3 regions of the Paenisporosarcina macmurdoensis genome follow, and region 1 is predicted to be linked to each of the others. Evidence: predicted binding sites of a transcription regulator. Region 1 holds the regulator's gene; each other region holds the start of a gene.
The links. The regulator Rex, encoded in region 1, represses fermentation and respiration genes when NADH is low (regulators of the CRP and FNR family bind a similar motif). The targets are predictions, from matches to a motif close to TTGTGAAATATTTCACAA.
Positions count from the first base shown of each region.

Region 2: ACFPYN_RS04895 (L-lactate dehydrogenase) is a predicted target of Rex. The motif match lies at 1,956-1,973, and genes of this name have one in related genera.
Region 3: ACFPYN_RS12760 (AtpZ/AtpI family protein) is a predicted target of Rex. The motif match lies at 4,914-4,931, and genes of this name have one in related genera.

Region 1 is NZ_JBHSRI010000020.1:43,499-51,288, reverse strand. Features, by position in the region: gene tsaD (tRNA (adenosine(37)-N6)-threonylcarbamoyltransferase complex transferase subunit TsaD) at 1-942, shown strand, start outside; gene ACFPYN_RS13015 (ABC-F family ATP-binding cassette domain-containing protein) at 1,278-3,209, opposite strand; gene ACFPYN_RS13010 (redox-sensing transcriptional repressor Rex) at 3,334-3,999, shown strand; gene tatA (twin-arginine translocase TatA/TatE family subunit) at 4,052-4,249, shown strand; gene tatC (twin-arginine translocase subunit TatC) at 4,271-5,050, shown strand; gene ACFPYN_RS12995 (CPBP family intramembrane glutamic endopeptidase) at 5,535-6,266, opposite strand; gene groES (co-chaperone GroES) at 6,462-6,746, shown strand; gene groL (chaperonin GroEL) at 6,778-7,790, shown strand, end outside.
Region 2 is NZ_JBHSRI010000003.1:190,659-198,448, reverse strand. Features, by position in the region: gene ACFPYN_RS04905 (hypothetical protein) at 1-568, shown strand, start outside; gene ACFPYN_RS04900 (hypothetical protein) at 570-1,316, shown strand; gene ACFPYN_RS04895 (L-lactate dehydrogenase) at 2,022-2,984, shown strand; gene ACFPYN_RS04890 (L-lactate permease) at 3,010-4,635, shown strand; gene ACFPYN_RS04885 (protein adenylyltransferase SelO) at 4,822-6,297, opposite strand; gene ACFPYN_RS04880 (DEAD/DEAH box helicase) at 6,627-7,790, shown strand, end outside.
Region 3 is NZ_JBHSRI010000019.1:85,493-93,282, reverse strand. Features, by position in the region: gene ACFPYN_RS12780 (bifunctional diguanylate cyclase/phosphodiesterase) at 1-1,100, shown strand, start outside; gene ACFPYN_RS12775 (nuclease-related domain-containing protein) at 1,636-2,604, shown strand; gene upp (uracil phosphoribosyltransferase) at 2,926-3,555, shown strand; gene wecB (non-hydrolyzing UDP-N-acetylglucosamine 2-epimerase) at 3,575-4,690, shown strand; gene ACFPYN_RS12760 (AtpZ/AtpI family protein) at 5,083-5,304, shown strand; gene ACFPYN_RS12755 (ATP synthase subunit I) at 5,308-5,679, shown strand; gene atpB (F0F1 ATP synthase subunit A) at 5,709-6,419, shown strand; gene atpE (F0F1 ATP synthase subunit C) at 6,485-6,709, shown strand; gene atpF (F0F1 ATP synthase subunit B) at 6,863-7,396, shown strand; gene ACFPYN_RS12735 (F0F1 ATP synthase subunit delta) at 7,393-7,790, shown strand, end outside.

The DNA of each region.
Region 1 (7,790 bases):
GAAATCGTTTCTAATGTAGTTGCATCACAAATCGAAAGTCATAAACGTTTTGGTGGAGTCGTTCCTGAAATCGCCTCTCGTCATCATGTAGAGCAAGTGACGATTGTCATTGAAGAAGCGCTCAAGCAAGCAAACATGGAACCGAGTGACTTGGATGCAGTTGCAGTTACAGAAGGGCCAGGACTCGTCGGTGCACTTCTCATTGGAATCAATGCTGCAAAAGCATTTGCTTTTGCAAATCGATTACCGCTAGTTGGAGTTCATCATATTGCAGGACATATTTATGCCAATCAATTAACAGAACTAATGCAATTCCCGTTACTGGCTCTCGTTGTGTCAGGAGGGCATACGGAGATCGTCTTAATGCCAGAGCACGGGACGTTTGAGTTAATCGGTGAAACACGCGATGACGCCGCTGGTGAGGCATATGACAAAGTAGCAAGAGTATTAAAGCTTCCCTATCCTGGTGGTCCGCATATTGACAGACTTGCACATGAAGGTGTCGAACCCATTGCATTTCCTCGTATATGGTTAGAGGAGGGCTCATATGACTTTAGTTTTAGTGGTTTGAAGTCATCTGTCATAAATTATATGCACAACGCTGAGCAACGCGGGGAAGAGATTAAACCTCAAGCCGTAGCTGCAGGTTTCCAAGATAGTGTAGTAGAAGTGCTTACTGCTAAAACATTGCGAGCAGCCAAACAATATAAGGTCAAACAAGTGATTGCTGCTGGTGGAGTGTCAGCAAACAAAGGGTTACGTAAATCGTTAGAAGATACCTTTGAAAAAGAAGGAATACCATTTACGGTCCCGCCGCTGTTTTTATGTACAGACAATGCTGCTATGATTGCAGCAGCTGGTTCTGTTATGTTCGAAAAAGGACTTATTAGCTCGATGTCAATGAACGGAAATCCAGGCATGACATTATTCGACTGGAAATAAGAAGACTCGATTCTCTTTTTGCAGAGAATCGAGTCTTTTTTAACAAAAATGAATTGTAATGTCAATAGAGAACATCTGTACTTATGCACAATTTGTGGATAAGATGTGTATAAGTCAGTGGAATTCAATATGTAGTGGTAGGTTTTCCATTGAACAATGTGCACAAAATCTTTTTTGCCTGTGGATAGTGTGGATAAGTCTGTTGATAGATTGATATATCAACCTTTTGTTTGTGAATAACCTTGTGGAGAGAAAAATGTCGAAAAAAGTACTTGACCCATATATATACTTGATGAATTGTGAGAAAATACCGCATGTTTAGACATGCGGTAATCTTACAATTGTTCTAATTCTTCTTCTAATTCCATCCATTCAGTCATGAGAACTTCTTGTTCCTCTTTATAGGATTCAAGCTCTTTTTGAAGGATCACCAATTGTTCATGGTCTTGGAAGATAGCGGGATCACACAATTTTTCTTCAACAGCAGTAATATTTTCTTCAATCACGCCTAGTTGACCTTCTAATTCCTCTAAGCGACGTGTAACTTGGCGCTCTCGTTTCTTCGCCTCTTTATCAATGGTTGAAGTAGATTGTTTGATGACAGGTGCTCCAACCTCGATTGGCCCCGCATTTTCAGCTCGAATTTCTTCAAGTTCTTTTTTCTTTTCCACATAATAATCATAATCACCTAGGTATTCAAAAGCACCGTCGCTTGATAGTTCAATGACTTTTGTGGCAATCCTATTTATAAAGTAGCGGTCATGTGACACAAAAAGGATGGTTCCTGGGTAATCAATTAACGCATTTTCAAGAACTTCTTTACTATCAAGATCCAAGTGATTAGTCGGCTCATCTAAAATCAAGGTGTTCGCTTTTAACATCATGAGTTTGGCTAAAGCGACCCTGGCTTTTTCGCCACCCGATAAGGACGAAATAGATTTGGTTACGTCATCACCACTGAATAAGAAGCGTCCCAATACATTGCGTACATCTTTCTCGTTCATTAATGGCCATTCATCCCATAATTCTTTTAGTACTGATCGATTACCAGTGAGTTTAGCTTGTTCTTGATCGTAATAACCAAATTGAACATTTGTGCCGTAATGAATCGATCCAGCAATTGGAGGAATATCTTTTACGACGGTTTTAAGTAAAGTGGATTTTCCAACACCGTTTGGACCAACTAAAGCAATTCGGTCTTCTCGAAATATTCGAAGATTTACATCTTGAGAAACTGGCTTTTCCGAGTAACCTACCGTGACTTGTTCCAATTTTAGTACGTCGTTTCCGCTTTGACGTTCAATCGAGAAACCAAAGTTCGCAGATTTTTCATCGCCATTCGGAGAATCCATCCAATCGGTTTTCTCCAATACTTTACGACGAGACTGTGCCATTTTAGTCGTTGAAGCACGGGCTAGGTTGCGTTGGACAAAGTCTTCAAGTTTCGCTTTTTCTTCTTGTTGCTTATCAAAGGACTTCATGTCCCGTTCATACGTTTTAGCCTTTTCATCCAAGTAGGAACTATAATTCCCGACAAAGCGTTTCACTTTATGGCGAGAAACTTCATAAACAAAATTCACCACTTGATCTAAGAAATAACGGTCATGAGAAACGATTAAAATGGCTCCTGGATAGCCTTGAAGATAGCGTTCCAACCAGCTAAGTGTATCGATATCTAAGTGATTGGTCGGTTCATCAAGAATTAATAAATCCGGTTTTGTTAATAATAATTTAGCTAAGGCTAAACGTGTTTTTTGTCCACCAGATAATGATTGAATCGGTTTATCATATTCTTCTGAGAAGAATTGCATCCCATGTAAGACAGAACGTGTTTCCGATTCATATTGGTAGCCACCCGAATCTTTAAATGCTACTTGCTTCGTATCATAGTCAGACATAATACGCCCGTAAGCCTCGGCATTTTCATGTACCGCAGGGTCAGCCATTTGCTGTTCGAGTGAACGTAATTCTTGTTCAGCTAAGCGATGATGCTCAAAAATCGTCATCATTTCATCCCATATCGATAAGTCAGAATCGATGCCAGCATGTTGTTCCATATAGCCAACTTTTGTTCCTTTTGGAATGATGATTTCTCCAGAGTCATACGACATTTCACCTGCAATAATTTTAAGGAGGGTCGATTTCCCGGCACCGTTCCGACCGACTAAAGCAACACGGTCTCTATGGTTAATTTCAAGTTTGACACCGCTTAGTATTTCATCGACGACAAACGTTTTATGTATTTGATTCACTTGTAAGACAATCATTAATTCCACCTCAGTTCTAACTTAGTTTAATGGAAGCGTGGGGCTCACGCAACGACTGAACTTTACTTCCTTCAAGTACTCATGTAAGATGAAATCGATTTCGCTTGAATGCAGGAGGAACGGCATGAAACTAGAACCGCTTAAAATTCCACAAGCTACAACCAAAAGAGTACCTCTCTACTACCGATTTCTCCAAAATTTTTCGAACGCGGGTAAGAAACGAATTTCTTCTCAGGAACTAAGTGAAGCGATGAAAATTGATTCAGCAACGATTCGCCGTGATTTTTCGCATTTTGGAGCATTAGGTAAAAAAGGGTATGGCTATGAAGTACAACACTTACTGTCGTTTTTCCGTCAAACGCTTGATCAAGATGAAGAAACGAATGTCGCATTAATTGGTGTAGGTAGCTTAGGTACTGCTTTTCTAAAATACAATTTCCACAAGAATCACAACACACGCATTGTAGTAGCATTTGATACGAGTGCCACTGAAGACGGAATGATGATGAGTGATATTCCTGTTTTTGAGCCTAGCAAGTTAGAAGAAAAAATCAAACAATATGGGATTGAGCTAGTGATTTTAACAGTACCTTCGCGTGCTGCTCAAGAAGTGACAGATCGTTTAACCAAAACGGCTGTTAAAGGGATTCTCAATTTTACACCCATGAGATTAACGGTACCGGATTCAATTCGTGTCCATACAATTGATTTGTCCGTTGAATTACAAACACTGATTTACTTCATTAAACAAGACGAAGAAAGTTCACACATCGTTCATAGTAGCAAATAGCAAACGTAGCAAAAGTAAGTTAAAATAATAATAGACAAGAGGAGGTGCCTACATGCCAACAGGTCCATTAAGTATTTTATTGATTGTGGTAGTGGCTTTGCTTGTATTTGGTCCTAAAAAGCTTCCTGAATTAGGACGAGCATTCGGTAGTTCGCTTCGCGAATTCAAAAATGCAACCAAAGGTCTCATCGATGACGATGAAGATGACGATGTTAAAAAGAAAAAGAAGTTAGACGACGAAGTTAAGTAAGTACGTTAGGGTGTTTTTCTGATGGAAGAAAGAGACATGACTACAGTTGATCATATTATTGAATTAAGAAAACGGCTGATGATTATCGTCGTTTTCTTTGTTGTTGCAGTGGTAGTCAGTTTTTTCTTAGCTGGCCCACTGATTGAATTTTTACAAGTGAGCGAAGAAGCACGGGACTTAACATTAAATGCGTTTAAAATAACGGATCCATTTAAGATTTTAATTACCGTAATGATGGTTTTAGCCATCGTAATGACTTCGCCAATCATACTCTACCAAGTATGGGCTTTTATTTCTCCAGGACTTTATAAGAAAGAGCGAACGGCAACATTAAGTTACATTCCGTTCATCTTTTTGCTATTTATAGCAGGGGTATCATTCTCCTATTATGTCGTATTCCCATTCGTCATACACTTTATGGCTGATTTAGCGGCTGATTTGAATATTGAGCAAACCATAGGAATTAATGAATACTTTGATTTTCTATTTCAATTAACCATTCCTTTTGGTTTTGTTTTTCAAATGCCTGTGGTATTACTTTTCTTAACAAGATTAGGAATCATTACACCTATGTTGTTAACCAAGTATCGTAAATATATTTACTTGGTACTAGTAGTGGTAGCAGATGTTTTAACACCTCCAGATATTATGTCACATGTTCTGGTAACCATCCCGCTCATCCTACTGTTTGAATTTAGTATCGTCGTAGCGAAAATTGGCTATCGCAAATATTTAAAAGCAGAAGCACTTCAACAAATAGAAGAAGCGAAGCGTCAAAATGAAAGCCTTCCACCGGAATAACCGGTAGAAGGCTTTTTTTCTTCCTGTTGAGGAGAGTGTTTTAACAAGTTAACTAGCATATGGAACATGTATGAGCGATAAATCTCTCAAGATGAGCGATAAATGCTTCGAAATGAGCGATAAATGTCCCAAGAAGAGCGATAAACCTCTCGAAATGAGCGTTAAATATTTCATAAGCAAAAATACCTCTTCAATCCCGTCTCGTTAGCCAAGTTGACTAGGTGTGAAACAAACTCTTCCTTTCAAACAGCAGCGCAGCGAAAACAAAACTATTCAAAAGTCCTTAGATAGGAGCCATTACGCTAATCGCTACATAGCTCTTTTCTGTGGGAGAGGAGAGTTTTTCAACAAGTTAACTAGGCTATGGGACGTGGATGAGCGATAAATGCTTCGAGATGAGCGATAATCACCCGTGAACATGAATAAATCTAAACAAAAAAACTCCCGATGATGATTTCATTGGGAGTTAATCATATGAAACTAGTTATTGTGAATTTGATAAGGTTTCTAAATACTTTTGGTAACGTTCTATATTATCCCGATTTAATTGGACCAAGACGACAAAGCCGTTCAGTAACATATGTGAAATGATTGAGGTCCAAATTCTTTTTGTTTTGTAATACAAAAAGGCGAATATAAATCCTGACACCGCATAGAGTAGTATGTGTGTAAAATCAAAATGGATGACTGCAAAGACGATGGCACTGACAGATCCGGCAATAAAGAAGTTCGACTTTTGTACAAGCGATCCGAAAATAACACGTCGGAAAATGAGTTCTTCTAAAATAGGGGCAAATATTGCAATTGATAATATGGCAACTGGAGCAGCGGCCGCTATTTTTACAAAAGTTGCTGTATTATCAGATCCTGGTTTTATTCCAAGAGCATTTTCAATCATTGCTGCAATGGCTTGACCTATCAACACCATGAAGAATCCAAGAATTCCCCATCCGATTGATACTGGGATGGAACTTTTTTTGCCTTTTAAGTTATTTAAAAACGATTTATCTTTACGGATAATCGCGAAACTTACAAGAGCTGCGACGGACATGCTAATAAAAATCCACCAACCACTTGCTAGTAGTTTGGCTTGTTGTTCTACCATGCCCTCTTGCCCATTTATAAAGCGGAAGAGTAGTGGAGCGAACAGTGCTCCAGACAATTGCATGATGACGTAAACGGTGATTAAATAAAAAGCTGTTTTGTTATTTTTCACGGGTAAAGTCCTTTCATCAAAAGAAGTTCTTTCTATATTGTATGGGTTTTCTGGCTACGTCGCAAAGAATACAAAAATCGCAGTGTTCTTACTTGCAAAAGTTCAGTCAATTCATTATGATAGGAGTTGTGTTAGCACTCAAGAACAGAGAGTGCTAATAAAATAATCACTACCATTCAGGGAGGTTGTTTTCACTTGTTAAAACCATTAGGCGATCGTATCGTAATTGAATTAATCGAGTCAGAAGAAAAATCAGCATTCGGTATTGTACTACCAGACTCTGCTAAAGAGAAGCCACAAGAAGGTAAAGTACTTGCTATTGGAACTGGTCGTGTTCTTGAAAACGGCGCGCGTGTAGAGTTAGATGTGAAAGAGGGAGACAAGATCATTTTCTCTAAATACGCTGGTACAGAAGTGAAATATGAAGGTAATGAATACTTAATTTTACGTGAAAATGACATTTTAGCAATTATAGGATAAAACATAATTATATTCTAGGAGGATTTACTAAATGGCAAAAGAAATTAAATTTAGCGAAGACGCACGTAGCGCAATGCTTCGTGGTGTAGATAAATTAGCAGATGCTGTAAAAGTAACGCTTGGACCAAAAGGACGTAACGTTGTTCTTGAGAAAAAATTTGGTTCACCACTAATTACAAACGATGGTGTAACAATTGCAAAAGAAATCGAACTAGAAGATGCATTTGAAAACATGGGTGCTAAGTTAGTAGCTGAAGTTGCATCTAAAACAAATGACATTGCTGGTGACGGTACAACAACTGCAACAGTTCTTGCTCAAGCAATGATTCGTGAAGGTTTGAAAAACGTAACAGCTGGTGCGAACCCTGTAGGAATTCGTAAAGGGATTGAAAAAGCGGTTGCAGCAGCTATCACAGGCCTAAAAGAAATCTCTCAAGATATCGAAGGCAAAGAATCAATCGCACAAGTAGCAAGTATCTCTTCAGGTGACGAAGAAGTAGGACAATTGATTGCTGAAGCAATGGAGCGCGTTGGCAACGACGGGGTTATCACAATTGAAGAGTCTAAAGGCTTCACTACTGAACTTGATGTGGTTGAAGGTATGCAATTCGACCGTGGATATGCTTCGCCATACATGGTAACGGATTCAGATAAAATGGAAGCTGTTTTAGAAAATCCATATATCTTAATTACAGATAAAAAAATTACAAGCATTCAAGAAATTCTTCCAGTACTAGAGCAAGTGGTACAACAAGGTAAACCACTTATCCTAATCGCTGAAGACGTTGAAGGCGAAGCTTTAGCAACTCTAGTTGTTAATAAATTACGTGGAACGTTCAATGCAGTAGCTGTTAAAGCTCCTGGATTTGGCGATCGTCGTAAAGCGATGCTTCAAGATATCGCAATTCTTACAGGCGCAGAAGTGATTACTGAAGAGCTTGGTTTAGAATTGAAAACAACGAACATTACACAATTAGGTCGTGCAGCTAAAGTAGTTGTAACGAAAGACAACACAACAATCGTTGAAGGCGCAGGCCAAGCAGA
Region 2 (7,790 bases), on a different contig from region 1:
GTTGTTTTCGTTCTCATTTAATACTGAGATGTTCGGTACGTTGATGAGAATACCGATTTTGCCGTTGGGTGTATGGGGTTTATATGCATACTTTAGAAAAAAGAACGAGGAATGGAAGATTTACCGTACCTTTGCCTGGTTTGGTTTTGCAGCCAACTTTATCTTTCTCATCTTCACGCTGCTTGCGATTCCGATTTTTCAGGCCATTTATCCGGGAAATGAACCGTTGACTTATCTTTCGAACATTGACGACGCTTCCATTATTCCTATTCACCCTGGGGTAAAGCAACAGCAGATGGATAAAGAAAATGCTTTGGCAACTATCCTTGATTTCAGTGAAGAACCGATACAGAGCACAGACTGGTATTACGGAGCGAATTTGGAATACGATTCAACAAACACACAAGAAAAGTTTCCGTACCAACTTATCGGAGCTATCCCTAAATGGGGCAGTGGATTGATCTCGGTGGTTTATATCGAAGAGGATGGAAAAGGACTTTTGATATCCACCCCAAAAGAACAGCGGTATTTTCGCTTTAAAGACTCTCTGATTGAGGGGGTAAATTAAGATGTCAAAGAAAAAACGACTAGTCATAATAAGTGTCTTGGCCATATTACTGGTCATCAGTTTGATTTATTGGATTACTTCTAACAATCCGAACTCCTTTCCAGATAAGGGGGAATTGATTAAGGAAATCAATCACATCTTCCCGGAAGCAAATGTAAAAGAAATTCAGGACACCATCGAGGTTGATGAAAAACATGTATTTGTCCCCTTTAAATCTGAAGAGAACAATTATGGAGTCAGTTATTGGGTATGGAAAAAAAGCGACTGGGAGCTAGCATCAGCCAATACAGGTGGTAATCCACATTCATGGCGTATTGAGGATGGAGATATCTCCACTACCCACTTGGTGTGGAACATTTCTCCTGAAATACCTATTGAAAAGCTGAAGTTCTATCTGATAAAAGATCGGACATTCCACATCACTGAAGGCATTGAGTACTATGATCCAGGTGTTCAACTCGAGGAACTAGTTAAACTCTCGGACACATCATACGGTGCTATGCCATTGCCGGATAGTTGGTCATCCATTTTGGCTTCATATACGGAGTTGGAGACAGCTAGACAGCCAGATATATTCAGCAATTTCTTTATAGAACACTATATGTATTTTGGCTGGATGGCCTATGATCGTTCGGGCAAAGTGCTTCCTACTGTTAATGCGTTGAATGGAAGCGGCTTTTCTGGTGGGGATGACCACATAGAGTATATTAGGTTACTGGATAAGTTAGAGATTGAGACAGTTAAGTAGAAATTCGAGTAATTATTAATGCCTGTCATCGAATGAAGTAGTTTCACACTTTACTCGATGACAGGCATTTTTTTAATCAAGTACCACAATAATTTAGCTCATTTAAAAAGTGAAATAAAATGCGAAGACGGATCGATAGCCTTTTACGAAATTGTTTGGTTGCCCATAATAGGGTAGCCTTTTTTGTGGAATAAATTAGGTGAAACCGAATAAACCACCGTTAAGTGGAGTATACGGGCGGTGTATAACACTCCACGTGTGATAAAAGTTACAGTGTTTCGCATGAGGATGCATTACGCTAAATATAACCTAATTTAATGAAAGAAGTGAAAAAAGTGAGCAAACAAAAACATGTTTCAGACGCGGATATAAAAAGGAACATTGTGGTTAATTGTTTACTTAATATTTATAGACTATAAAAGGATTGGATTAGGATGCATTTCATAAATACACAAAAATTCGGCTCATATTTGGCCTCATTTTACGCACCTCCAGGTTCAGAAGGGTTTAGGACATGGGAAGAGCTGAGTAAAATGATAGTCTTAATGTTAATTACTTTATTTGTTTTCATTACTTTGAATACAGGTATGATAATCGATTTAAATAGTTTAGATAATTAATAGAAACAAGAAAGTCTAATGGTGAATCTGTTCAAAAAAATATTTCCTTTTTACAACAGTATTGATATGAAAGGAAGATCAACTTATGAAAAAAGAAAAAATAAGCAGTGTCGCAGTAATTGGAACAGGATATGTAGGATCAAGCTACGCCTTTGCTCTTATGAATCAAGGAATTGTAGATGAGTTGATCTTGATTGATGTAAATAAAGAAAAAGCAATCGGTGAGGTAATGGATTTGAATCATGGGAAAGTATTCTCCCCAGATTCAACCAATATCCTTTTTGGAGAGTATAAAGATTGTGCAGATGTAGATATAGTTGTTATTTGTGCAGGAGCGAACCAAAAACCAGGAGAAACACGCCTTGACCTTGTGGATAAGAATTTGATTATTTTTAAAACAATTGTCGAGAATGTCATGGCTAGTGGATTTAATGGTATCTTTCTTGTCGCAACCAATCCCGTTGACATCTTAACTTACGCTACGTGGCATTATAGTGGGTTACCGAAAGGACGAGTCATAGGATCTGGTACCATTCTTGATACAGCCCGTTTCCGATACTTAATAGGTGATTATTTTAAAATTGCACCCAAAAATGTTCATGCGTATATCATCGGAGAACACGGTGACAGTGAGCTACCTGTTTATAGTTCCGCAGACGTGGGAGGCATTCCCATTTTGAAAATGATTGAACGTCAAGAACAGTATAAAAAAGAAGATTTAGATGAAATTTTCATTAATGTACGGGATGCAGCCTACAAAATCATTGAAGGTAAAGGTGCTACTTACTATGGCATCGCCATGGGACTTGCGCGAATTACAAAAGCCATTTTAAACAATGAAAATAGCGTGTTAACAGTATCTGCTCATCTGGATGGTCAATATAGTGAAAAAAATGTATACATGGGTGTTCCAGCAATCATAAATCGTAGTGGGATCCGAGAAATTGTCGAATTAGAACTCAATGAAGAAGAACAACAAAAATTCCAACACAGCGCAGATGTCTTAAAAGCCATTTTGGCGCCTCGCTTTGAAGAAGTGAAATTATAATTTCAACTAGAAAGAAGGATGCATCATCTGGATCCAAGATTATAATCCATTAAATAACACATACTTATCTGCCTTGGTTGCAGCCCTTCCTGTCATATTCTTTCTTTTGGGTCTAACTCTATTCAAAATGAAGGGCATTATCGCAGCCCTTTTCACCCTAATCATTAGCATAATTGTATCGACATTTTTATTCCAAATGACATTTTTAAAGGCCATTGCTGCAGTCTTCCACGGGATTGCCAACGGTTTGTGGCCAATCGGCTATATCGTGATAATGGCAGTTTGGCTCTATAAAATCTCGGTTAAAACAGGGAAATTTGACGTGATTCGTGGAAGTATCGCAAATATCTCACGAGACCAACGACTTCAAGTATTACTGATTGGCTTTAGCTTCAGTGCATTTTTAGAAGGTGCAGCCGGTTTTGGTGTTCCAATAGCCATTTGTGCAGCCTTATTAACAGAACTTGGGTTCCGTCCATTGAAAGCGGCAATGCTTTGTTTAATTGCAAATGCTGCATCTGGAGCATTTGGTGCAATTGGAATTCCTGTTATCGTCGGGGCGCAAATGGGCAATATGGAGCCAATCGATTTATCTCGTACACTGGCTTGGACACTGCCTTTTATCTCTTTCATCATTCCATTCTTACTCGTCTTTATTCTCGACAAATGGAAAGGTATAAAAGAAACGTTACCAGCTTTACTTGTCGTGAGTGGAACATATACAGCTCTTCAAACACTCACTATCATATTTTTAGGACCAGAGTTAGCCAATATAATTTCTGCTCTTGTGAGTATGGCTGTTCTTGCGCTTTTCTTAAATAAATGGCAGCCAAAAAATATCTATCGTGAAAATCCTGACGAAGAGGTAGGCGTCCAGCAAAACTACTCTCTTAAAGAGATTATTCTTGCTTGGTCTCCGTTTTACATTTTGACAGGAATGATTTTGATCTGGAGCCTTCCAGTTTTCAAAGCTTTATTTTTAGAAGGTGGTCTACTCTATAAGACAACACTATTGTTACCGATTCCTGGATTAGACGGTCAAGTCGTGAAAGTCCCACCAATTGCTGCAATCGAAACACCATTAATTGCCATCTTTAAACTGGACTTGATTTCTGCAACAGGTACGGCGATTTTCTTAGCCGTTATGTTAACAGGTATGTTTAGTAATAGAATTAACTTAAAAGAAGGTATGGAAAGCTTAGGCGATACACTGAAAGAACTTTGGATCCCTGTTTTAACCATCTGTTTTATTATGGGATTTGCCAATCTTTCAAACTATGCAGGACTTTCTTCTTCAATCGGCCTTTCACTCGCAAAAACAGGCGATATCTTTCCATTGGTATCCCCAGTTCTTGGATGGATCGGCGTATTTATCACAGGCTCTGTTGTTAGTAACAATGCCTTATTTGGAAATCTCCAAGTCGTGACAGGTCAACAAATTGGCACAAGTTCTGCTCTTCTTCTTGCTGCCAACACAAGTGGTGGGGTAATGGCCAAACTGATTTCTCCACAATCGATTGCCATTGCAACAGCAGCCGTAAAAGAAACTGGACAAGAATCAACCTTACTTAGAATGACTATCAAATATAGTCTGGCACTACTCGGGCTCATCTGCATTTGGACTTACCTTTTATCTCTTTTTGGTATCTGATATGGGTGGCACTACTGTCCCTGAAATCTGTCTCAAGTGTTGTTGATTAATGTCCGAGGATTCTCTGTCTTGTTCGAAGTGGTTCAAGAATCAAGTAATAAATAAAAAATGCCTGTCATCAAAAGAAGTAGTTTCATACTTCATTCGATGACAGGCATTTTCTCTAACATTTATTTTGATTATTAATCAAGTACCACAATAAGTTCGATAAGACTCATTAGGTTCTGTCGGCACTGTGCAGAAATCCGTCTGCTCTTGTGTATGTGCAAAAGGTTTTGAAAGAACTTCAAGCAGTTTCTCCATCACGCTATAATCTCCACGTTCCACTGCAGCTTCTAGTGCTTCTTCTACCCGATGGTTGCGAGGGATTATTGCAGGATTGCTGTTTCGCATTAACTGCTGAGAGTCTTCTTTAGATTCCTGCTGTCTGCTTAGTCTTGCTTGCCACAGCTCATTCCACATCTTAAATTCTTCGCTGTTAAACAGAGCCGTGTCTTCCAACTTATCTAAAGTCAGTGAACGGAAGGTATTGGTATAGTCCGCACTATGCTTTTGCATCATATTTAGGAGATCCTCAATAAGTTTTTCATTCGCTTCTTCTGCGTTGAAAATGCCAAGTTTTTCTCTCATTCCCGCATACCAATTCTCGTGATAGAACTTATTAAATTCTCCGATTGCTTCTGTGGCTATTTTAATCGCCTCATTCTGATCATCATGAAGAAGCGGCAATAGTGTTTCTGCAAATCGCGCGAGATTCCATCCACCAATATATGGTTGATTTCCGTAAGCATAACGGCCTTGTCGGTCAATGGAGCTGAATACCGTTGCTGGATCGTAGTTATCCATGAAGGCGCAAGGACCGTAGTCAATCGTTTCTCCGCTAATGGTCATATTGTCGGTGTTCATCACACCGTGTATAAAGCCAACCAATTGCCATTTAGCAATGAGCGAAGCTTGACGTTTAATCACTTCTCGAAGGAACGATAAATATCGATTGTCATCAGCATCTACTTCAGGATAATGGCGTTTTATTGTATAATCAGCCAGTTCCCGCACTTCCTCGATTGAGCCAAAGTTTGCAGCGTATTGGAACGTACCGACACGGATGTGACTAGCAGCAACTCGGGTCAGAATTGCACCTTGCAGTTCAGTTTCGCGGAGTACGGATTCACCGGTAGTCACCACTGCCAGACTGCGGGTAGTAGGAATATCGAGTGCATGCATGGCTTCGCTAATGATATATTCACGTAGCATTTGTCCAAGTCCCGCTCGACCATCGCCGCCGCGGGAATAAGGCGTTCTACCTGAACCTTTGAACTGAATATCAAACCGTTCACCATCAGGAGTGATTTGCTCTCCTAGTAAAAGAGCTCGACCGTCTCCTAACATGTTGAAATTCCCGAATTGATGCCCTGCGTAAGCTTGAGCAAGAGGTGCTGCTCCTTCTGGAATTTTGTTTCCTGCAAGTTCAGCTACTCCGTATTTGCTTTGTAACGCATCAGCATTTAACCCTAATTCCGTCGCTAATGGGGTATTTAAAATAATCAAACCCGGCGAGCGTACTGCATCTGGAGTGAAGCTTGTGAAAAATACTTGCGGTAGTCGAGCATAACTGTTGTCAAAGTTCCATCCTGTTTCTAACATTGCTTTTTCCTCTGTCATCGAATCACCTTTTCTTTTAATGTCTTTTATCTTTCACATATGATTATTATTTGTTATTTACTTTCTATATAAAAAGGCATCTCATTTAATGTTTACTTCTTCCAATTTATTATACCCTTCTAACACTTAGATAGCGTCTATTTAGCATTTTCTAAGTGTGTACTAAAAACAGTGCCTTAAAGACTTATAAACATGAAAGTGAGCAGAGGAATTCAACAACCTGTGGCAGGATGCTTGTAACGACAACCTCAGTTCGAGATAATAGGGAAAACACTTAGACAGTAACTTGATTTCTCCAACCAACCATGTGCTTCAGGAAGGATCACCCCATGAATTTTTCATTAAATGAGTCAAAAATAAAAAGACTATGCGGAATGGCCGCTTATAAAAAAGGCAAAGTCATTAACCAAGCAGGGAAAATCTTACTCGAGCCCGATGAAGAGGACGATTTATCCATAAAGGCTGTTGTAGAAGGTGGTAGGGACAAGTTCCAGATAAGCGTGAGACAAACGCAAGATGGAAAAATTCTAGCTTCTTGCAGTTGTCCACCGGTCGGATTCGTAACGACTTACTGCCATCATATTGCGGGGGTTCTTTTGGCAATCGATGAAAACCAACAACGGGAAAATCCCATGACGGCTAAAATGCTGGATTTATTCACTCAGCAAGCACCGAGACCAAGAGGCAAAAGGCTGCATTTCGATAAGAGACAGGTTCTCCTTGTGGAATTTAGCTGTAGCCCTGTGTTTCTCGGGAAGGCAGGCTATGTATTGGGGATAACCATAAAAGCCGGGACCGAAAGATTAGATAGAATCGTAAACGTGAAAGAATTCTTGAAAAAAGTCGAGCAAGGAAATTCGTATGAATGCGCTCCAGATTTTTTCTATAGCCCTGAAATCTATAGTTTTGACAAAGAAACAGAGGAAGTCATTGTATTTTTAATGAAGAGTCAGCGTATTGCAGAAGGTTTGGAGTTTGCAAAAGATACATTGGTCATATCCGCCTCCGATTGGGAGCAGCTACTGCCTTTATTACTGAAAGTTCCTTTAGTGAAGGTGATTCATGCTGGAACGACGGTTGAAGGTCTTCACTTAGAGAAACAGTTGCCTTTGTCTTTTCGATTTGACCAAGCTCGTTCAGGTGGTTATCAACTAGATGTTGACGGACTAGATGAGATTCTCGTGTTAAAAGCTTACGAAATGGCATTTTCTCGAGGAGCATTCATCCAAATGTCCACAGAAGACATCAACCGTCTGGGCGATTTAAAAGAATTGATGGAAGGGTCAGGAAAGAAGCTCATCATTTCTTCTACTCAAATGGATCATTTTATGGAAACGGTCATTCCAGGATTAAAGCGATTAGGGATAGTACATATTGCCAATTCAATCACTGAACGCTTGGTAGAAACACCATTTCGCGCAAAATTGTTTTTAGATCGCCTCAAACATCGCTTAGTAGCTGGTGTGGAGTTCCATTATGGACATTTGGTTATT
Region 3 (7,790 bases), on a different contig from region 1:
AAATGTGCAAGCGGATTCAACGAGTGTGTAAACGCTCCGAGGACATTATCGCTCGCTTCTCAAGCCCAGCGTTAATTATTGCTAGTTTAATTCCGACATATGAATTTGAACGATACACATCCTTGATTTTGAGTAGTGTGAATGATCCCTTTTTAATAGGTGATGAAGAAATGTATGTAACGATGAAAATCGGTGTAACACCTTTTCAAGGTAACAAAATTGATTGTGAAGAACTTATACGTTACTCAGATACAGCAATTTCAGAAGCCAAGAAGCGAGCAGGAAATGCGTTATCATTCTTTACGATTGATCAAGATGAAAAAGCGAAGCGCAAACTATATATTATTAATCATTTATCACATGCTCTACAAAGAAGTGAATTTGACATTCATATTCAACCGAAAGTCGATTTGAATTCAGGCGAGATTTTTTCATTTGAAGCATTAGCAAGATGGAATTCACCAGAACTCGGTCAAGTACCACCGAGTGTATTTATTCCTGTCGCTGAAAACTCAGGGAAGATTAGAGCCATAGAGCAAATCATCCTGGCTAAGGTATTAACCTGGTTACAAAAGCGCAAGCGAGAGGGTAAAACGCTGTTTCCGGTGGCAATCAATATTTCCAACGATCATTTCTTCCATCCATACTTTGTTGCAGATTTACGCAAAACCGTGAAAGAATACGGGATTTCAGCGAAATATTTACGCATTGAAATTACAGAAAGTGTCGGTTTAGTAGATTTTGATTTAGCCAAAAATATTTTTGAGCAATTGAAGTTAGCAGGATTCGAAAGCTCCGTTGATGATTTCGGCATGGGCTTCTCGTCACTCAGCTATTTGCAACAATTACCAGTCAGTGAAATCAAAATTGATCGAAGCTTCATATCTAAAATTGAAAGCGAAGGCACACTCGCCATCGTTCGCACCATCGTACAACTCGCGGCCAATTTAAATATGAAATCAATTGCTGAAGGCATCGAAACCGTCGAACAATTAACCATACTCAGGACCATCGGATGCAACAGTGGCCAAGGCTACTACTTCCACAAACCCATGACATTAGATGAGATGGATAGTATTTTAGACAGGGAACAACACTAAAGACTGCCGAGGCAGTCTTTTTTGGGTAGGAAGAAACTAATACAAACAAGAGCGAAGCGAAAACCAATTAGCCCCACGCACTCCGTTTGGGGGTATTTCTGTGGGGAAAATTGGGTGAAGGGGAATAAACAGTAGTTGGAGGGGATTAAATAGAGAATGAAGGGGAATAAAGCAACCGCGAAGGGGAATAAACACAAAGTGAAGGGGAATAAACCAAAGTGAAAGGGAATAACCACCATATATCAATTCCATTCAACAGCAGCGAATCGAAAACCAAACTTATTAGCCCCCACGCACTTCGTTTGGGGGTATTTCTGTTGAGGAATAACTGAACTGGGATACCCACTATAGTTAATTTTTCAACTCGATTTATATAAATAGCCAAAATTCAATTATGCCTCATTATTTCAAGGGGAAAATGAATTTTGCATCGTCAAGACAGTGCCAAAATACAACTTTGCCCCATTTTGATGTAAAGAATATTGGTTTGATATAAAATTTAGGTTAAGAACTGTTATGGGTAGGTGCTATGTTGATGATTATGAAATATCGAACGGATTCATTAAAATTAATGGGAGTAGAGGCTGCGATTCGAAGGTTATCTCCATCGCATCCCCAATACATTTTTTTAGAAGGACTAAAAAGGCAAATAATTGCTGGTATAAAAGGGGAGGAACTATTAAATAATTTTTTTGAACGTGTGAAATTCAGATTTGATTATTATGTTTTACACGACTTACATCTTTACTCAACGGCTTGGTTTCAAATTGATTCCTTAATTCTTACTCCGTACTACGCGATTATTTTGGAAATGAAAAATATTGGTGGGCATATTAAAATTCGTAAAAATCATCCGCAACTCGAACGAACTTTAGCTTCTGGCCAAATTGATTATTATAAAAATCCATTAGCTCAAGTAGTTGAAATAACTGACTTGCTACAAGATTTTTTAGAAATAAAGAATATAGAATTACCCATTTATCGAATTGTGATATTTAAAGATGCCAATCGATCACTCCAATTTGAAGAATCAGATATTCCGATAATTGGAATTCAGGAGCTTCCACATTATATTCGAACACGCCCTAGAGATAAAGTGAAATTGAATCATGATCAGATGGAGGCAGTCTTAACTGAGTTTTTAAATGCACATCAAGATTACAATCCATTTCCGATTACCTCTAAATACTTTATTGAACCCAAAGATATTGTTCCCGGTGTTACTTGCGAAAAGTGCCATTCGTTTGATGTGAAAAAGTTTTATAGAGAATGGCGCTGTCAAAAATGTGGTGAATCCACTAAAGTAGGGCATCTTAATGCCCTTAGCGATTTTGCAATGTTGATTGATAGAAAGATTACCAATAAAGAATGCAGGCACTTTCTACAAATTGACACCTGTAAACAGGCATCTAAAATTTTGGGGAAATTAAATGTTGAATCAATTGGTTCAAAGAAAAAACGTGAATATATACTTAACTACAAGTTGGACAATACTAATAATTGATCAGCAGCGTAGCGAAAACCAAACCAATTAGCCCCCACGCACTCCGTTTGGGGGTGTTTCTGTGAAAAAAATTGGGTGATGGGGAATAAACAATAGTTGGAGGGGATTAAATAGAGAATGAAGGGGAATAAAGCAGCCGCGAAGGGGAATAAACACAAAGTGAAGGGGAATAAACCCAAATGAAGGGGAATAACCACATGACCCCTCAACCCAATAACAGATTTCACAAACTTTCTAAAAAATCCGATTTCATCTCAAGTCGAGCGCAATGCGTTTTTTCTGCTATAATAGATGAAGTTTGAACGTAAAGGAGAGGGCATAATGGGAAAAGTATTCGTATTTGATCATCCATTGATCCAACATAAATTAACTTTTATTCGTGACAAGAGAACAGGTACAAAAGAATTCCGTGAACTAGTCGACGAAGTAGCTACTTTGATGGCGTTTGAAATTACACGCGATATGCCTCTAGATGATGTAGAAGTGGAAACACCAGTCACAACTGCGAAAGCAAAAGTATTATCAGGTAAAAAATTAGGTATCGTGCCAATCTTACGTGCTGGAATCGGCATGGTAGACGGCATCTTGAAATTAATGCCTGCTGCTAAAGTTGGACATATCGGCTTATACCGTGATCCTGAAACATTACAACCTATCGAATATTATGTGAAGCTCCCAGCGGATGTTGAAGAGCGTGATTTTATATTAGTTGACCCAATGCTTGCAACGGGTGGATCTGCACTTGTTGCCATCAACGCATTGAAAAAACGTGGCGCTAAAAACATTAAGTTTATGTGCTTAATCGCTGCTCCAGAAGGTGTGGAAGTTCTTAAAGCTGCGCATCCTGATGTAGACATCTATATTGCAGCGCTTGACGAAAAACTGGACGACCATGGTTACATCGTTCCTGGACTAGGCGACGCTGGAGACCGTTTGTTCGGAACAAAATAAGTAAGGAAGTGCTTTGACGTTGACGAAAAAATGGAAAGTAATGACGATTTTTGGAACACGACCAGAAGCAATTAAAATGGCACCACTTGTATTAGAACTTGAAAAACATACTGACGATATCGAATCCATCGTGACGGTAACGGCGCAACATCGCCAAATGCTTGACCAAGTGTTGGATACATTCGGCATCAAACCAGATTTCGATTTGAATATTATGAAAGACCGTCAAACTTTAATAGACGTGACAACACGAGGACTTGAAGGATTGGATGCAGTTATGAAAGAAGCGAAGCCTGACATCGTGTTAGTTCACGGTGATACGACAACGACTTTCATTGCAAGCTTAGCGGCATTTTACAACCAAATTGCGTTAGGTCACGTGGAAGCTGGACTTCGTACGTTTAATAAATACTCACCGTACCCAGAAGAAATGAACCGTCAATTGACAGGTGTGATGGCAGACCTTCACTTCTCACCAACCGAAGTGTCAGCAGAAAACCTTCGTCGTGAAAACAAACCTGAAGATCGCATTGTTGTTACAGGCAACACGGCAATTGACGCGTTAAAAACAACAGTACGCGAAGAGTATTCGCATCCAGTGTTAGATAAAATCGGCACAGATCGCATGATTTTATTAACGGCACACCGACGTGAAAACTTAGGACAACCGATGCGCAATATGTTCCGTGCAATTAAACGTTTAATTGAAGAACATGATGACGTTCAAGTGGTCTATCCAGTCCATATGAACCCAGCTGTTCGAGAAGTAGCGAATGAAGTACTTGGAAACGATCCACGCATTCACTTGATCGAACCATTAGAAGTACTTGATTTCCATAACTTCGCAGCACGTTCTTTCATTATATTGACTGATTCAGGCGGCGTGCAGGAAGAAGCACCTTCTTTAGGGAAGCCAGTTCTTGTATTGCGCGATACGACTGAACGTCCTGAAGGAATTGCGGCGGGTACATTGAAGTTGGCGGGAACAGATGAAGAAACAATTTATGGCTTAGCAAAAGAATTGCTAACGGATGAAGAGAAGTACGCATCCATGTCAAAAGCTTCAAACCCTTATGGGGATGGAGAAGCTTCTAGACGTATCGTCGAAGCATTGAAAGTTTATTTAAATAGGTAGAAATCATAAAGGGCTGCTTCGGTAGTCCTTTTCTATTTGAAACACATTTAATATAGAAGAAACTTAGTAAAGTATCATGTAAGCAAGTACAACAAATTCTATTAACATAGTTGGGTGACTGGCATCATGCCAATCGAAAATAATCCAGTGTTTTCAGCACTAATTAAAACCAACGCATCCGCGTGTTCATAAATTTGTCGACTATATGTCGAGGTATGCACCTTTGTGAAGTTTTTCACGGGAATCAATTGACATCATTTTACCCCTATTGTATGCTTACAAGGGATTAAATGAGAGGGCTTTCAACGGGCAACTATGCTTTTGGACCTTGTCATATCTACTTTCTACCAGATTCACGGTTTTACAAAAAATGCAAAAACGTGAGGATCATCATGCGTCAAACAAGACGTCCTTTACAAGGAATGGCTCTGTACTCGGCTATTCTCTCACAACTTGTTGGTTCTATTTTAATCGGTGTTTTCACAGGTATGTGGCTCGACAACAAAATAGGCACCACCCCGTTATTTTTAGTTCTGTGTCTGTTCACTGGTCTAGCTACCGGTGTTACAGCCATAATTCTGACCATTCGAAAATACGACTCAGGAGATACATAATCTATGCTAGATTTACAGCAAGTTTACGCTAGGCAAAAGAAACTCATATTTTTTTTGCTCGCATTTTGTGCGCTAGGCTGGGGTTTCACACCTTATCCAACCGTGTTTGCTGGCTTAGCATTAGGCGGCCTCTTCGGCCTGTATAATTTTTGGCTCCTCGTACGAAGATTGGAGAAATTTGACCGCTCCTTAAGTGAAGGGAAGAAAGTAGCCTCACTCGGCACGGCACTCAGGTTCGCCTCAGGTATCGCGGCGGTTGCTGTTGCTATGTCTATTCCCGAACAATTTCATTTAAATAGCACGGTCATTGGGTTGATGATTCCATATGTTTACTTATTAGTAGACAGAATTGTATACCATGTGAAATACCATTAATCAAATTGTGAAAGAGAGGTGAATACATCGTGCATCATGAGAATCCAACCGTTGTATGGCTTGGACTTACGTTCAATCTATCTAACGTTTTGATGCTATCGGTTACGGCACTCATTGTTTTCTTAATTGCTTTTATCTCCACACGTAAATTAAGTATGAAACCAACCGGTATGCAAAACTTTATGGAGTGGGTTATGGACTTCGTAAAAGGCATTATCAAAAGCAACATGGACTGGAGTACAGGTGGTCGATTCCATGTACTTGGAATTACACTAATCATGTTTATCTTCGTGGCAAACATGTTAGGACTTCCGTTTTCAATCATCATAAACGGAGAACTTTGGTGGAAATCACCAACAGCTGATCCACTAGTTGCTATGACACTTGCTACAATGGTCGTTATTTTAACTCACTTCTACGCGATCCAAATGAAAGGTATTAAAGAATACGGAAAAGACTTCTTACGTCCACTTCCTTTCTTAGCACCTTTGAAAATTATTGAAGAGTTCGCAAATACGTTGACACTCGGTCTGCGTCTTTACGGTAACATCTATGCAGGGGAAATCCTACTTGGCTTACTTGCAAGTTTAGGCTCTGTAAGTTATCTACACTTTGCTGGTGCAATATTGCCAACAATGGCTTGGCAAGGTTTCTCGATATTCGTTGGTGCAATCCAATCGTTTATCTTCGTTATGTTAACGATGGTTTATATGGCCCACAAAGTGAGCCGCGACCATTAATATAATGTTCATTTATTTGAACGACTAACACAAAAAAACACATATTCCAAGGAGGAAATTTAATTATGGTAGGTTCAGTAGGTTTATTAGCAGCAGCTATAGCAATCGGTTTAGGTGCACTTGGTGCAGGTATTGGTAACGGATTAATCGTTTCAAAAACAGTTGAAGGTATCGCTCGTCAACCAGAAGCTCGTGGCGTTCTTCAAACAACAATGTTCATCGGTGTTGCACTAGTTGAAGCACTTCCAATCATCGCAGCAGTTATCGCGTTCATCACTTTAAACCGTTAATCTAAAGCGAATATATGAAAATGGCGGAGTTCAGCTTTAAAGAGCCTTCGCCATTCTCTTGTGAATACTGATCATTTTGATCAACTGACTTTTTTGAAAAACATCTTATTAGATTAATTATAGAATGAAGCTCTTGAAGGGAGTGAAACAATCGTGTTTTTGGATTATCTCGTACTAGGTGCCACTGATGGTCATGAAGTAGAATTTTTGAACACAGGTGACATCTTTGCTACTTTAGTTATTTTCATCATCTTGATGCTCTTGCTTGCTAAATTTGCTTGGGGTCCTTTGATGGGAGTTATGAAACAACGTGAAGATTTGATTGCGAGTGAAATCGAAGCTGCTGAAAATAGCCGTTTAGAGTCACACCAGTTATTAGAACAACAACGTAGTTTATTAAAAGAAGCGAGAACGGAAGCACAAGCGATTGTTGAGAACGCGAAGAAACAAGGCGATGTACAACGTGAAGAAATCATCACTGTTGCACGTGCTGAAGCGAACCGTTTGAAAGAATCAGCTGTCCGTGAAATCGAAACAGAAAAAGATAAAGCTATCGCATCAGTTCGCGAAGAAGTTGTATCTCTATCTGTTCTTGCCGCATCTAAAGTTCTTGGGAAAGAAATTTCTGAGGAAGATAACCGTGCGTTAATCGAACAAACGATTGCGAAGGCAGGCGATGTAGGGTGAGTCAATCAACTGCAGCGCAACGTTACGCCTTAGCGTTATTTCAACTTGCACAACAACATAACCAACTAACTTCAGTAGAAGAAGATTTACGTGAAGTGAAAGTTGTTTTTAAAGAAAATAGTGATTTGCAGGCTTTGCTTGCTTCGCCAAAACTTTCTTTAGAACGCAAAAAAGAATTAATTCGTGAACTGTTTGGTAAAGCCAATCCACTTGTTGTCAACATTCTTCAATTGTTGGTTGACCGCAAACGTATTAACGAAACAGTAGAAATTGCAACTGAATTTGAAGCACTTTCGAATGACGCACAAGGTATCGCTGATGCGAAAGTATATTCTACACGTCCTTTAACTGATGATGAGCGTGCGGCGATTTCGTCTGCATTTGCCCATAAAGT